Regions from separate parts of the Acidovorax sp. SRB_24 genome, predicted to be linked through region 1. Evidence: riboswitches for the same ligand, from Rfam matches in the RefSeq annotation. Region 1 holds a riboswitch; each other region holds the start of a gene.

Region 1 (5,234 bases):
GCCCAGCGTCTCCAGGTCTTCGGGGCGCATCGCGTCGAGGTCTTCCTGGCCCAGGTGTACGCCATAGGCGCCCGCGGCCACGGCCGCCTGCCAGTGGTCGTTGATGAACAGCAGCGCGCCCGTGCCCTGCACCGCGTGCACAGCGGCCTGCACCTCGTGCGCGATGGTGGCGGCGTCCTCGCTCTTGAAGCGCAGCTGCACCGTCGGCACGCCGGCGCGCGCCATGCGGCCGACCCAGGCGGCGTCGGGCAGCACCGCGTACAGGCCGAGCGCCCGCGGGCACGCGGCGAAGGCGTTTTGCTGTGGCAGCGCCTGCAGGCCGAAGTCTTGGGGCTCATCGGGCCAGGTTGCGGCATCGACAGCGCCTGTGCGCTCGGCGCGGGCCTGCCAGGCGCGCGCCAGGCAGCGGGCATCGGCGGCGATGAAGCCGAGAGCGCTGCAGGCCGCCAGCGCCGCGCGGTACACCGGAGAGGTGCCCTCGGATGCCGGGACGGGCTGTGGCGTGCTCGGCGTGAACGTGCCCGTGTGGTGGCGCACGATGTCCTGGGCCAGGGTGTCGGTGTCGATCATGGCTGGGGTCTCAGGCCGAGGGCTGCTCGTGGTGCCAGAACGGCGTGCCCAGCACCGGCGTGCTGGGCTGGGCACTGTGCTGTGGCTGCATGGCGCCGGCGCGGCGTGCGCTGCGGCCGGCCTGCACGGCGTCGGCAAAGGCGCCGGCCATCGCGACCGGGTCCTGCGCCAGCGCCACGGCGGTATTCAGCAGCACGCCGTCGTAGCCCCATTCCATCACCTGGCAGGCATGCGAGGGCAGGCCCAGGCCCGCATCGACCAGCAGCGGCACGGCCAGCCGCTCGCGCAGCACCTGCAGCGCATAGGGGTTGACGGGGCCGCGCCCGGTGCCGATCGGCGCCGCCCAGGGCATGACGGCCTGGCAGCCGACGTCGACCAGGCGCTGGCACAGCACCAGGTCTTCGGTGCAGTAGGGCAGCACGTAGAACCCGTCGCGGATGAGCTGCTCGGCCGCGGCGACCAGGTTCAGCGTGTCGGGCTGCAGCGTGTAGTCGTCGCCGATCACTTCGAGCTTGATCCACGGCGTGTTGAACACCTCGCGCGCCATGTGCGAGGTGGTGATGGCCTCCTGCACGCTGTGGCAGCCCGCGGTGTTGGGCAGCACCGGCACGTCGAGCTCGCGCAGCAGCTCCCAAAAGCTGTTGTGGCCTGCGTCCGCATCGCCGCTGCCCTGGCGGCGCAGCGAGGCCGTGACCATGGCCGGGCGGGCGCGCTGCACCGCGGCCTTGAGCGTGGCCGGCGACGGGTAGCGAGCCGTGCCCAGCAGCAGGCGGCTGGAGAAGGACTGGCCGTACAGGACCAGGGCGTCGTCAGAAGGGGTGGTGTTCATGGCAATGCGCGGCGCTAGCCGCCGGTGACGGGAGAAATGACTTCCACGCGGTCGCCCGCCTGCAGCAGGTGGCGTGCGTGCTCGGTGCTGGGCACGAAGACGGTGTTGACGGCGACCGCGAACGGCGGCCGCGCCGTGATGGCGGCCAGGGCGTCGGCCACCGTGGCGCCGTCGGGCAGCTGGTGCGGTGTCTGGTTGATGGTGATGTTCATGGCAAAGAGAGGGCGCTCGTCGCGCTGTGTAAATCCACGGCCAGGTCGAAGGCGCTGGCCAGGGGCGATTGTCCGGTCTGCAGCAGCTCCAGCACCACGTCGAGCAGGGCGGGCGCGATCATGAAGCCGTGCCGGTACAGGCCGTTGACTTCGAGCACGCGCTCCGCCGTCTGGCGGATGGCGGGCAGGTTGTCGGGCAGGGTGGGGCGGCATTGGGTGGCGATCTCGACGATGCGCGCTTCGGCAAAGCCCGAATGCACGGCGTAGGCGGCGCTGAGCAGCTCCAGCGCCGAGCGCACGCTGGCGGGCGAGAGGTCGTCGGACTCGATTTCGGTCGCGCCGATCACGAACAGGTGGTCCTGCTTGGGCGCGATGTAGATCGGGTAGCGCGGGTGCACCAGGCGCGTGGGGCGTTGCAGCGTCACCTCGGGTGCGTGCACGCGCACGACCTCGCCGCGCACACCGCGCAGCTCGCGCCACTGCGCGCGTGCGCCCAGGCCGCGGCAGTCGAGCAGCCAGTCGGGCTGGCCCGGCGTGCCGGGGGCGAAGTCGGCCGGCTCCCGCGGCGTGTTCCAGTGCACGGCCACGCCCCGCTGCGCCATCTCGCGCGCCAGCGCGTCCAGCAGCTGGCGGTTGTCGAGCTGGCCTTCGCCGGGCAGGTACATGCCCTGCGCAAAGCGCCCGGCCAGGGCCGGCTCCAGGCGCGCCATGCCGGCGCTGTCGAGCGCCTGCATGGCGGGCAGTGCCGGCAGCGCGCTGTGCGTGGTCTCGAACTGCAGGCGCAGGCGCGCCGCCTCCTGTGCATCCTGCCGGTGCCAGACCACCAACGTGCCGTTTTGCTGGAAGAACACCGGCGCTTGCAGGTCTGCCAGCAGCTGTGGCCAGCGCGTGAGCGCGTGCTGGCCCATGCGCACCACGCCGGGCTCCGTCACGGCCGACTCGGCCAGCGGCGCCAGCATGGCGGCCGCCACGCGCGCGGCGCTGCCCTGGCCGCTGGCGTCCTGCGCCTCGTACACGGCCACCGCATGGCCGGCACGCGCCAGTGACACCGCCAGCAGCCGGCCCATGAGGCCGGCGCCCAGAATCGCAAAAGAGGAAGGGTGAGCAATCATCGTTGTCCGTTGGTGTGGGTGCACGGACAAAACGGGCGGGCGCCTGTGCTGGAAACTCCCCACGCCAGCATGACCTGGATCGGGTAACGGGGCCTGCGTTGGCTCGGCCCCAGGGTGTTTCTCAGTCCGCGCCAGCCTGGCGGGACACCCCTGTTTCGTCCTGGCAAGAATTACAGCACAAGCCGCCAGCGCCCGTCTTGATGTGGCGCATAGGCCATAATTTTTGCCATGACTCAAACGACCCTCCCGGCCGCCAGGCCCGCGCGCTACGTCCGCGTGCTCTCGATTGCCGGCTCCGACAGCGGCGGTGGCGCCGGCATCCAGGCCGACCTCAAGACCTTCAGCGCGCTGGGCTGCTACGGCATGACCGCCATCAGCGCGATCACCGCGCAGAACACGCAGGGCGTGCGCGCCATCCACGGCATTCCGCCCGACATGCTGCGCGCGCAGATCGACGCCGTGGCTGAGGACATCGGCGTGGACGCCGTCAAGATCGGCATGCTGCACTCGCCCGAGGTGGTGCGCGTGGTCGTCAAGGCGATTGCCCGCCACCAGATGCTGCAGGTGGTGCTCGACCCCGTCATGGTCGCCACCAGCGGCGACCGCCTGATGTCGCAGGAGACCGTGGGCGTGCTGGTGGAGGAGCTGTTTCCGCTGGCCACCGTCGTCACGCCGAATCTTGACGAAGCGGCGCTGCTGCTGGGCCGCACCATCGACGGTGCCGATGCACTCGACGATGCGGCCAGCGCGCTGCTGGCGCTGGGCGCGCCGGCCGTGCTGCTCAAGGGCGGGCACCTGCCCGGCGACACCGTGATCGATGTGCTGGCGCTGGCCGGCGGGGGGCGGCTGCGCCTGCAGTCGCCGCGCATTGCCACGCACAACGGCCACGGCACGGGCTGCACGCTGTCGTCGGCCATTGCCGCGCACCTGGCACTGGGCCTGCCGCTGCCGCAGGCGGTGGAACAGGCGCGCGCCTACGTCCTGGGCGCGATCGCCGCCGGCGCCGCGGTGTGCACCGGGCACGGGCACGGGCCGCTGAACCACGGCTATGCGCCCGTGGCGCAGCGCGTGCTGCACCATTGAGCTGGCGGGCCCGCGAGCCCGCCCGGTCTTTGCTTACCAGCCCCAGGCCAGCCGCCGCGCGATCCAGCCCTTTTGCCCGCCTTCGCGCTGCACCTGCGCCCAATCGCCCGATTTTTTCAGCGTCTTCACGACCTCGTGCTGGTCCAGCTGGCCCACGCGCCGGTGCTGCTGGCCGGGGCCCGCGCGCAGGTTTGCCGTGTGGGCGGTGACCACCATGTGCGGCACCTTGTGGGTCAGCGGGGCATGGATCCAGCCCAGCGTGGCCTCGTAATCCTTCACCCGCAGCCACTGGCCCTTGCGCTGCAGGACCTGCAGCGGGTAGCCCGAGGCCAGCTCCCACAGCGTGGCCGAACGGGTCGTGGGCGTTTCGCGCACGTTCACGCTGGAGCCCTTCACGCTGACGAATTCTTGCGCGCGTGCGGCGGCGGCCGCGGGCAGGCTGGACAAGGCGGCGGCTGCAGCCAGGCCAAGGGCGGCCACGGAAAGCGAGAGACGGCGGGACAGAAACAGCACGGGAACAACACTCCTTTGAGACAAACGCATGGGATCCATGCGCCCGGTCCGACAGGGCGCTGCCGGTGAAGTTCCTGCACTTTCGATAAAAAGTGAGCTGCTGGCGCTGGCACAGCTTGGGTTTCAGGTGGGTTTTGCTCTGAATCCCAGGACCAGCGTGCGCACAGTGCTCATCTTTGAATAGCGCTGCGCGGGCGCGGGGGGCCGACGCGGGGCCGCGCTTGTCAGGCCTGCCGCGCGCCTGCGGCCAGCGTGCCGGCGCCGGGCCGGGTGCGCGTGGCATAGGCCAGCACGAAGCACAGCGCGAGCGTCGGCAGGGCCGAGCCCAGCGCCGGCGCGAGTCGGGGCACCAGGTGGTAGAACGCGATGCCCGCCAGCCACAGCGCGATCGGCGCGGCATGCGCCTGGCGTGCCTGCGCCAGCAAGGCCGCAGCGCTGGCGCCAAAGGCCAGGCGCCCCAGGATCACGCCAAACAGCGGCACGAAGACCGAGCTGAGCAGCAGCAGGAAGGGTTCGAGGCTGTGCATCGGCAGCACCAGCGCCAGCAGCGTGCACAGCAGCGCGATCGCGATGCCCCAGCGGCGTACGCTCCAGCGCGGCCGCAGGGCGTGGGCCGAGACGGCGCCTGAATAGGCGTCGCCATAGGCGTTGTCGACTTCGTCGATGAGGATCAGCGACAGCGCGATCAGCCCGCCCTGCGCCAGCAGCAGCGCGGTCACCAGGTCCTGGCTGGGCAGCACCAGCGCGACGAGCACGCCAAGCGCATAGCACCAGATGTTGGCCAGCGCATAGCCGGCCCAGGTGCCGCGCAGCGCCGCGCGGCCGCTGGTGCCGTGGCGCGCATAGTCGGCGACCAGCGGCAGCCAGCTGATCGGCATGGCGATCACCAGGTCGAGCGCGGGCATCACGCCCATG
Region 2 (5,234 bases), on a different contig from region 1:
GCCGACGCAGCCAAGTCGGCTGCGGGTGCCCGCAAGCAGCGCTGAGCCATGCGCCTGTCCAGCCACAAGGCGCTGGACACAAAGCAGGGATTACCCTGATAATGCGAACACTGTCCCGGCGCCGCCGGGACCCCAGTTGTCTCCTCGGATCCTCTCGAAACACGGGTTTCAGGGATTCGTTCAAGCCCGGTCTCGACCGGGCTTTTTTTTGCGCGACCCAGGGACCGGGTGCCGCCGAAAAAACACAACCGCGCAGGCAGTATTGCGAATGGTTCGCGTTTGCTTTACCATTGCACCCGTTACCATTCCTCCTTCGCCCTTCCCATGAAAAAAATCTCCACGGCTGCCGCAGCAGCCTGTTTCCTGCTCGCAGCCAGCGGTTTCGTGCAGGCCCAAGAGAACGTCGTCAACCTCTATTCGGCACGCCACTACGCCACCGATGAAGCGCTCTACAGCGGCTTCACCCAAGCCACGGGCATCAAGATCAACCGCGTCGATGCCGACGATGCCGGGATCCTGGCACGCCTGAAGGCCGAGGGCTCGGCCTCCCCCGCCGATGTGATCCTGCTGGTCGACGCGGCGCGCCTGTACCGCGGCGAGGTCGACGGGCTGTTCCAGCCGATCAGGTCCAAGGTGCTCGAAGACGCCATCCCGGCCAACCTGCGCAGCCTGCCGGCCGCAGACGGCGGCATTTCGTGGTTCGGCCTGTCGACCCGCGCGCGCGTCATCGTCTACAACAAGGTCAAGATGAACCCCGAGGACGTGGACACCTACGAGGAGCTGGGCGACCCGAAGAACAAGGGCAAGCTGTGCATCCGCTCGGGCTCGCACCCCTACAACCTGAGCCTGTTTGGCGCCGTTACCGAGCACATGGGCGAGCAAAAGACGCAGGAGTGGCTCAAGGGCATGGTGGCCAACCTGGCGCGCGACCCCAAGGGCGGCGACACCGACCAGATCAAGGCCGTGGCGTCGGGTGAATGCCAGATCGGCGTGACCAACAGCTACTACCTGGCGCGCCTGATGCGCTCGGACAAACCCGAAGACATTGCCGTGGCCAACAAGGTCGGCGTGGTGTTTCCGAACCAGCAGTCGTGGGGCACGCACTTGAACATCGCGGGCGGCGCCGTCGCCAAGTACGCCAAGCACCGCGCCAACGCAATCAAGTTCATGGAGTACCTCGCGAGCCCTGAAGCGCAGAACTATTTTGCCAACGGCAACAACGAATGGCCCGCCGCCAAGGGCGTGGACATCGCCAACCCCGCGCTCAAGGCCATGACCGGCGGCAAGCCGTTCAAGAGCGAGACCATCCCGATCAGCGCCGTGGGCGCCAACATGACCAAGGTGCAGCAGATGCTGGACCGCGTCGGCTTCAAATAAGCCCTGCACCCCTCCCCGCGCCCGGCCCTGCCGGGCTTTTTTTCGCGTGCCGCATCCGCCATAATTTACGTTTACGTCAACGTCATTCACTGGAGATACGGCATGGACATTCAGGGCAAGGTATTCATCGTGACCGGCGGCGCATCGGGCCTGGGCGAAGGCACGGCACGCATGCTGGCCGCGCAGGGCGGCAAGGTCGTCATCGCGGACATGCAGGCGGACAAGGGCGCGGCGGTGGCCCAGGACATTGGCGGCGCCTTCGTGCGCTGCGACGTCAGCAGCGAAGCCGACGGCCAGGCCGTGGTGGCGCAGGCCGTGTCCCTGGGCAAGCTGATGGGCCTGGTCAACTGCGCCGGCGTCGCCCCGGCCGAAAAGACCGTGGGCAAGAACGGCGCCCACAGCCTGGCCGCGTTCAGCAAGACCATCGCGGTGAACCTGGTCGGCAGCTTCAACATGATCCGCCTGGCGGCCGAAGCGATGTCCCAGAACGAACCCGAAGCCACGGGCGAGCGCGGCGTGCTGATTTCCACCGCCAGCGTCGCCGCCTACGACGGGCAGATCGGCCAGGCCGCCTACAGCGCCTCCAAGGGCGGCATCGTCGGCATGACCCTGCCCATCGCCCGCGACCTGGCCCGCAGCGGCATCCGCAACATGACGATTGCCCCCGGCATCTTCGGCACGCCGATGCTGTTTGGCATGCCGCAGGAGGTGCAGGATGCGCTGGCCGCCGGCGTGCCCTTCCCGAGCCGCCTGGGCACGCCGCAGGACTACGCCAAGCTGGTGCGGCATATCTTCGAAAACGACATGCTCAACGGTGAAGTGATTCGCCTCGACGGCGCCATCCGCCTGGCGCCCCGCTGAAGGCCGGGCGGCGGGCCCGCGCGTGAACGGCCCCGCGCGCAGCAGGACATCCGGGGCACCCCTACAATCGCGCCGTGTCCGGTGGCTTGCCGGACACGACCGCTGGGGGTGTCGCCGGGATCTTTCGAGGACCGGGCGGCTGAGAAAGTCCCTTTGAACCTGTTGAGATCATCCTCGCGCAGGGAAGCCGGCCGCACAGCACCGCCCCGCCCACGGGCCGCCGTGCCCTTGGCCCGCCCCGCGCGCGCACCGCACGGAGCCTTTTCATGACACAGCCCGCCACCCCCGCCAACGAGGCGCTGGCCCCCATTTCCGCCGACCGGCGCGTGTTCCAGTGGCACGACCACGCCTCGCTGTGGTTCAGCCTGGGCGTAGGCCTGCTGGTGATGCAGGTGGGCGCCTACCTGATGCCCGCCATGGGCACGCAAGACGCGCTGCTGGCCATCGTGTTCGGCTCGCTGCTCGGCGCCGGCCTGCTCGGCTGGGTGGCCAAGATCGGCTGCGACAGCGGCCTGGCCAGCGCCGGGCTGATGCACGCGGTGTACGGCCGCGCGTTCGCGCGCCTGCCCATCGTGCTCAACATCGTGCAGCTGATCGGCTGGGGCACCTTCGAACTGGTGGTGATGCGCGACGCCACCGTCGCCATCGGCCGCCAGTCGGGCAGCCTGCTGGCGCCCCACTGGCCGGTGCTCGCCACGCTGCTGTGGGGCGGTGTCGTGACGCTGCTCATCAGCGGCTCCATGGTGCAGCTGGTGCGCCGCATCATCGCGCGCGTGGCGCTGCCATTGGTGGTGCTGTCGCTCGTGTGGCTGAGCTGGCAGTTCCTGTCGCTGGCGCAGGCACAGGGCCTGGCAGACCTCTGGCAGCGCCGCGGCGAAGGCGGCATGGGCGTGATGCCCGCGCTCGACCTGGTGATCGCCATGCCGATCAGCTGGCTGCCGCTGGTCGCCGACTATGCGCGCCACGGCACCAGCGGCCGCGCGGCGCTGCGCGGCACCTGGGCCGGCTATGCGCTGGCCAACATCTGGTGCTATGCGCTTGGCGTGCTCGTCGCGCTGGTGCTGCCCAGCCAGGACCTGGTGACCGCGCTGCTGCTGGCGCAGGGCGGGCTGATCGCGCTGTCGCTGATCCTCATCGACGAAGTCGACAACGCCTATGGCGACGCCTATTCAGGCGCCGTCTCGGCCCACGCCCTGCGGCCGCGCTGGAGCGTACGCCGCTGGGGCATCGCGATCGCGCTGCTGTGCACGCTGCTGGCGCTGGTGCTGCCGATGCACAGCCTCGAACCCTTCCTGCTGCTGCTCAGCTCGGTCTTCGTGCCGCTGTTTGGCGTGATCCTGGGGCGCCTGGCCTTTGGCGCCAGCGCTGCGGCCTTGCTGGCGCAGGCACGCCAGGCGCATGCCGCGCCGATCGCGCTGTGGCTGGCGGGCATCGCGTTCTACCACCTGGTGCCCCGACTCGCGCCGGCGCTGGGCTCGGCCCTGCCGACGCTCGCGCTGTGCTTCGTGCTGGCCTATGCCACGCGCACCCGGCCCGGCGCCGGCACGCTGGCCGCAGGCGCGCGGCAGGCCTGACAAGCGCGGCCCCGCGTCGGCCCCCCGCGCCCGCGCAGCGCTATTCAAAGATGAGCACTGTGCGCACGCTGGTCCTGGGATTCAGAGCAAAACCCACCTGAAACCCAAGCTGTGCCAGCGCCAGCAGCTCACTTTTTATCGAAAGTGCAGGAACTTCACCGGCAGCGCCCTGTCGGACCGGGCGCATGGATCCCATGCGTTTGTCTCAAAGGAGTGTTGTTCCCGTGCTGTTTCTGTCCCGCCGTCTCTCGCTTTCCGTGGCCGCCCTTGGCCTGGCTGCAGCCGCCGCCTTGTCCAGCCTGCCCGCGGCCGCCGCCGCACGCGCGCAAGAATTCGTCAGCGTGAAGGGCTCCAGCGTGAACGTGCGCGAAACGCCCACGACCCGTTCGGCCACGCTGTGGGAGCTGGCCTCGGGCTACCCGCTGCAGGTCCTGCAGCGCAAGGGCCAGTGGCTGCGGGTGAAGGATTACGAGGCCACGCTGGGCTGGATCCATGCCCCGCTGACCCACAAGGTGCCGCACATGGTGGTCACCGCCCACACGGCAAACCTGCGCGCGGGCCCCGGCCAGCAGCACCGGCGCGTGGGCCAGCTGGACCAGCACGAGGTCGTGAAGACGCTGAAAAAATCGGGCGATTGGGCGCAGGTGCAGCGCGAAGGCGGGCAAAAGGGCTGGATCGCGCGGCGGCTGGCCTGGGGCTGGTAAGCAAAGACCGGGCGGGCTCGCGGGCCCGCCAGCTCAATGGTGCAGCACGCGCTGCGCCACGGGCGCATAGCCGTGGTTCAGCGGCCCGTGCCCGTGCCCGGTGCACACCGCGGCGCCGGCGGCGATCGCGCCCAGGACGTAGGCGCGCGCCTGTTCCACCGCCTGCGGCAGCGGCAGGCCCAGTGCCAGGTGCGCGGCAATGGCCGACGACAGCGTGCAGCCCGTGCCGTGGCCGTTGTGCGTGGCAATGCGCGGCGACTGCAGGCGCAGCCGCCCCCCGCCGGCCAGCGCCAGCACATCGATCACGGTGTCGCCGGGCAGGTGCCCGCCCTTGAGCAGCACGGCCGGCGCGCCCAGCGCCAGCAGCGCGCTGGCCGCATCGTCGAGTGCATCGGCACCGTCGATGGTGCGGCCCAGCAGCAGCGCCGCTTCGTCAAGATTCGGCGTGACGACGGTGGCCAGCGGAAACAGCTCCTCCACCAGCACGCCCACGGTCTCCTGCGACATCAGGCGGTCGCCGCTGGTGGCGACCATGACGGGGTCGAGCACCACCTGCAGCATCTGGTGGCGGGCAATCGCCTTGACGACCACGCGCACCACCTCGGGCGAGTGCAGCATGCCGATCTTGACGGCGTCCACGCCGATGTCCTCAGCCACGGCGTCGATCTGCGCGCGCAGCATGTCGGGCGGAATGCCGTGGATGGCGCGCACGCCCTGC
Region 3 (5,234 bases), on a different contig from region 1:
TGCTTTTCCGTCAGTAACAGGAGCTCCAACATGTCCATCGAAATGATCGAAGCCGAAGAATTCAACCAGGGCACCCAGATCAAGGTGATCGGTGTGGGCGGGGGCGGCAGCAACGCCGTCGAGCACATGATTGCGCGCGCCGTGCAGGGTGTGGAGTTCGTCAGTGCCAACACCGACGCCCAGGCGCTCACGCGCAGCTCCGCGCACCGCGTCATCCAGCTGGGCCAGAGCGGCCTGGGCGCGGGCAGCAAGCCCGAAAAAGGCCGCGAAGCCGCGGAAGCGGCCGTCGAAGACATCCGCAGCGCCATCCAGGGCGCCCACATGCTGTTCATCACCGCCGGCATGGGCGGCGGCACCGGCACCGGCGCCGCGCCGGTGATTGCGCGCGTGGCCAAGGAGATGGGCATCCTCACCGTCGGCGTGGTCACCAAGCCCTTCGACTGGGAGGGCGGGCGCCGCATGACCAACGCCGACAACGGCCTGGCCGAGCTCGAGGCCAATGTTGACTCGCTGATCGTGGTGCTCAACGAGAAGCTGCTCGATGTGCTGGGCGACGACATCACCCAGGACGAAGCCTTTGCGCACGCCAACGACGTGCTCAAGAACGCCGTGGGCGGCATCGCCGAAATCATCAACGAGTACGGCCATGTGAACGTCGACTTCGAAGACGTGCGCACCGTGATGGGCGAGCCCGGCAAGGCCATGATGGGAACGGCCACCGCCAGCGGCCCCGACCGCGCGCGCATTGCCGCCGAACAGGCCGTAGCCTGCCCGCTGCTCGAAGGCATCGACCTGTCGGGTGCCAAGGGCGTGCTGGTATTGGTGACCGCCGCCAAGGGCAACCTGAAACTGAGCGAATCGCGCCTGGCCATGAGCACCATCAACGCCTACGCCTCGCCCGACGCGCATGTCATCTACGGCGCCGCCTACGACGACAGCCTGGGCGAGGAGATCCGCGTCACCGTGGTGGCCACCGGCCTCTCGCGCCACAATGCGCGCCGCCAGTCGATGCAGGTGGTGCAGGGCAGCCTGCGCACCGGCACCGACAACCTGGCCTACCAGGTGCCGGTGGCGGGCGCGGCCATGGGCACGACGGTGCTGGGTTCTGCGGGCGGCACGAGCCAGACCGATTACGGCAGCATGGCCGTGCCCAGCGTCTGGCGCACCAACCGCACGCAGGCTGCGGCGCGCGTGGACGCCCTGTCGTCGGGCGGCATGGACGACCTGGAGATTCCAGCGTTCCTGCGCAAGCAGGCCGATTGAGCGGGAAGCCGCGGCGCGGCCCGCGCTGGCACCGCGCCCCATCCTCCATCGCGGCGATAAATCCAGGGCGTGCGTGCACTGCAGCAAAGTGCCGCCTTCGCACCTAAAATCCCTGCATGCTTCAGCAACGTACTCTCAAGGCGCTCACCCGTGCGGTGGGCGTGGGCCTGCACAGCGGCCAACGCGTGGAGCTCACCCTGCGCCCCGCGCAGCCTGACACCGGCATCGTGTTCCGCCGTGTGGACCTGCCCGAACCGGTGGACATTCCGATCTCGGCCCTGGCCGTCACCGACACGCGCATGGCCTCGACGATCTCTGCGGGCGGCGCCAAGGTGCACACCGTCGAGCACCTGATGTCGGCCTGCGCGGGCCTGGGCCTGGACAACCTGTACGTGGACATCACCGCCGAAGAGGTTCCCATCCTCGATGGCTCGTCGGCGTCGTTCGTCTTCCTGCTGCAAAGCGCCGGCATCGCGCTGCAGAACGCCCCCAAGAAATTTATCCGGGTCAAGCGCCCGGTGCAGATCCGCCAGGGCGAGGGGGCATCCGCGAAATGGGCGCGGCTCGACCCTTACCACGGCTTCAAGCTGCGCTTCGAGATCGACTTTTCCCACCCCGCGGTGGACTCGACCGGCCAGTGCGTCGAGTTTGACCTGGGGCAGGGCAACTACAGCCGCGACATCGCGCGCGCGCGCACCTTCGGCTTCACGCGCGACGTCGAGATGATGCGCGCCAGCGGGCTCGCCCTGGGCGGTGGCCTCGACAACGCCATCGTCATGGACGACTACAAGGTGCTCAATGCCGACGGCTTGCGCTATGACGACGAATTCGTCAAGCACAAGATCCTCGACGCGATGGGCGATCTCTACCTCATCGGCAAGCCGCTGTTGGCCGCCTACAGCGCGTTTCGTTCGGGTCATGCGCTCAACAACCTGCTGCTGCGCGAGCTGCTCGCCCAGCCCGACGCCTGGGAACTGGTGAGCTTCGACAACGAGCGCCTGGCCCCCCCGGGCTTTGCCCAGCCGGCGCGCGCCTGGTAAGCGCACAGGGCCCGCTGCCATGCTGCTGTTCCGCTGGGCCGTCCTGCTGCTGTTGCTCGCGGCGGCGGTGTGCTTTGCGTTCTATGCCGGCACCGGCCAGCCGCGCTACAAGCGCCTGGGTTTTGTCGTCCTCAAGTGGACGCTGATCGCCGCCTTTGTCTTCTTTGCGGTGCTGATCGCCGAGCGCGTTCTCTGACGCGGGCGCGCTCTGCATAGCCCTATACTCGCGGCTGCTCCGGGGTGTGCTGACGCACTGAGATGGGGGCGGTCTGAAGTCCAGACTGGCCCGCGAACCCGACGAACTTGATCCGGTTGATACCGGCGTAAGAAGAGCCGATCTTTCTGTCCTGCTACTTTTGACGGCAGGCGGACCTTGCCCCTGGCGCTGCCACCGGGGGGGCGAGCACAGGTCCACTCCGGAGCACATCCCTGCCATCCACCGGAGACCGACCATGAACGCCACCGACCCCCTTGCCCTCGAGACATTCGCCCGCTTGCTGGAGGATGCCCGTGCGCCCTTTCCGGCCTCGCGCAAGGCCTACGTGCCCGGCCAGCTGCACGCCGACCTGCGCGTTCCCGTGCGCGACATCCTGCTGACCAACGGCGAGCAGGTCAGCGTCTACGACACGTCGGGCCCTTACACCGACCCCGATGTCGCCATCGACGTGCGGCGCGGCCTGGCCAGCGTGCGCGGCGCCTGGATCGCAGCGCGGGGCGACGTCGAGCGCTACGCAGGCCGCGCGCCCGCGGCGATCGATGATGGCCAAAGGAGCGAGGACGCCGCGCGCCTGGCGCAGCTGCGCGCCGAGGCCGCCGCACTGCAGCGCCAGCCCCTGCGCGCGCGCAGCGGCGCCAACGTCACGCAGATGCACTACGCGAAGAAAGGCATCGTCACGCCCGAGATGGAATACGTGGCGATCCGCGAGAACGGCAAGCGCGAGTGGATGGCGCAGTACATGGCGGACGCCGGCCGCGAGCAGCGCCTGATGGGCAACCCGATGGGCGCGAGCATCCCCCAGATCATCACGCCCGAATTCGTGCGCGACGAAGTGGCGCGCGGGCGCGCCATCATTCCAGCCAACATCAACCACCCCGAGGTCGAGCCCATGGCCATCGGGCGCAACTTCAAGGTCAAGATCAACGCCAACATCGGCAATTCGGCCGTCACGTCCAGCATCGAGGAAGAGGTCGAGAAGCTGGTCTGGGCGATCCGCTGGGGCGCAGACAACGTGATGGACCTGTCCACCGGCAAGGCCATCCACACCACGCGCGACTGGATCGTGCGCAATGCGCCCGTGCCGATCGGCACCGTGCCGATCTACCAGGCGCTCGAAAAGGTGGGCGGCGTGGCCGAGGACCTGACCTGGGCCATCTTCCGAGACACGCTGGTCGAGCAGGCGGAGCAGGGCGTGGACTACTTCACCATCCACGCCGGCGTGCGCCTGGCTTACATCCAGCTCACGGCGCAGCGGCGCACCGGCATCGTCTCGCGCGGCGGCTCGATCATGGCCAAGTGGTGCATGGCGCACCACCGCGAGAGCTTTCTGTACGAGCATTTTGAGGACATCTGCGACATCATGAAGGCGTACGACGTGAGCTTCTCGCTGGGCGACGGACTGCGGCCGGGCTGCGCGAGCGACGCCAACGACGCGGCGCAGTTTGCCGAACTGCACACGCTGGGCGAGCTCACGCAGACCGCCTGGAAGCACGACGTGCAGACCATGATCGAAGGCCCGGGACACGTGCCCATGCACATGATCCAGGCCAACATGACCGAGCAGCTCAACACCTGCCACGGGGCGCCGTTCTACACCCTGGGCCCGCTGACCATCGACATCGCCCCCGGCTACGACCACATCGCCAGCGCCATCGGCGCGGCCATGATCGGCTGGATGGGTACGGCCATGCTGTGCTACGTGACTCCCAAAGAGCACCTGGGCCTGCCCGACCGCGACGACGTCAAGCAGGGCATCATTGCCTACAAGATCGCCGCGCACGCGGCCGACGTGGCCAAGGGCCACCCTGGCGCGCGCGCGCGCGACGATGCGCTCAGCCAGGCGCGCTTCGACTTCCGCTGGGAAGACCAGTTCAACCTGGGCCTGGACCCCGACACCGCCCGCGCATTCCACGACGAGACCCTGCCCAAGGATGCCTCGAAGGTGGCGCACTTCTGTTCGATGTGCGGCCCCAAGTTCTGCTCCATGAAGATCACGCAGGAGGTGCGCGAATTCGCCGCACGGGGCCTGCAGGAAAAAGCGGTGGAATTCCGCGGCACGGGCGGTGAGTTGTACGTGCCGATCCAGCCCGTGGCCTGATGTCAGGCCGCGTGCCGCTGCGCCAGCCGCAGCGGCGCGCGCGGGGCTGCCGTCTGTGGCGCCGTGCCGGGTGCGGTTTGGTCCACCGGGCCGGGCGCATCCTGGCCCGGCAGCACGAACCGGCTGATCAGGGCCGCCAACTCCTGGGCCTGGCTGCGCAGGCTGGCGGATGCGGCGGCCGATTCCTCGACCAGTGACGCGTTCTCCTGCGTCATCTGGTCGAGCCGGGATACGGCAGTGTTGATCTGCGCGATCTCGTGGTTCTGCACGGCGGTGGCCGAGGTGATTTCGCCCATGCGGCGTGCCGCGTCCTGCACGGCACCGACGATGCGCTCCATGGTGCTGCCCGCCACGCCCGCCAGGCTGGCGCCGGCCTCGGCGCGTTCGACCGATGCGGTGATCAGTGCCTTGATTTCTTGCGCCGCCGCCGCCGAGCGCGTGGCCAGGCTGCGCACCTCGGCCGCGACCACGGCGAAGCCCCGCCCCTGTACGCCGGCGCGCGCGGCCTCGACCGCGGCATTGAGCGCCAGGATGTTGGTCTGAAAGGCGATGGAGTCGATCACGCCGATGATGTCCACGATCTTGCGCGAGGACTGGTGGATGCCTTCCATGGTGC

What was found. Region 1 has a riboswitch for thiamine pyrophosphate ahead of B2J89_RS06465 (FAD-dependent oxidoreductase). Riboswitches for the same ligand answer to the same signal wherever they lie in the genome.
Region 2: it holds a riboswitch for thiamine pyrophosphate, as region 1 does, so the genes downstream of both, B2J89_RS06920 (cytosine permease) here and B2J89_RS06465 (FAD-dependent oxidoreductase) in region 1, are expected to answer to the same signal.
Region 3: it holds a riboswitch for thiamine pyrophosphate, as region 1 does, so the genes downstream of both, thiC (phosphomethylpyrimidine synthase ThiC) here and B2J89_RS06465 (FAD-dependent oxidoreductase) in region 1, are expected to answer to the same signal.

The regions. Positions count from the first base shown of each region.
Region 1 is NZ_MWOM01000012.1:84,812-90,045, reverse strand. It holds gene B2J89_RS06480 (thiamine phosphate synthase) at 1-570, opposite strand, end outside; gene B2J89_RS06475 (thiazole synthase) at 581-1,399, opposite strand; gene thiS (sulfur carrier protein ThiS) at 1,414-1,611, opposite strand; gene B2J89_RS06465 (FAD-dependent oxidoreductase) at 1,608-2,723, opposite strand; TPP riboswitch at 2,763-2,885, opposite strand; gene thiD (bifunctional hydroxymethylpyrimidine kinase/phosphomethylpyrimidine kinase) at 2,952-3,806, shown strand; gene B2J89_RS06455 (SH3 domain-containing protein) at 3,840-4,286, opposite strand; gene B2J89_RS06450 (cytosine permease) at 4,544-5,234, opposite strand, start outside.
Region 2 is NZ_MWOM01000013.1:81,683-86,916, forward strand. It holds gene B2J89_RS06905 (phasin family protein) at 1-45, shown strand, start outside; gene B2J89_RS06910 (extracellular solute-binding protein) at 325-1,377, shown strand; gene B2J89_RS06915 (3-hydroxyacyl-CoA dehydrogenase) at 1,480-2,238, shown strand; TPP riboswitch at 2,333-2,440, shown strand; gene B2J89_RS06920 (cytosine permease) at 2,505-3,812, shown strand; gene B2J89_RS06925 (SH3 domain-containing protein) at 4,070-4,516, shown strand; gene thiD (bifunctional hydroxymethylpyrimidine kinase/phosphomethylpyrimidine kinase) at 4,550-5,234, opposite strand, start outside.
Region 3 is NZ_MWOM01000008.1:60,404-65,637, forward strand. It holds gene ftsZ (cell division protein FtsZ) at 31-1,263, shown strand; gene lpxC (UDP-3-O-acyl-N-acetylglucosamine deacetylase) at 1,380-2,303, shown strand; gene B2J89_RS04470 (hypothetical protein) at 2,323-2,499, shown strand; TPP riboswitch at 2,530-2,650, shown strand; gene thiC (phosphomethylpyrimidine synthase ThiC) at 2,756-4,618, shown strand; gene B2J89_RS04480 (methyl-accepting chemotaxis protein) at 4,621-5,234, opposite strand, start outside.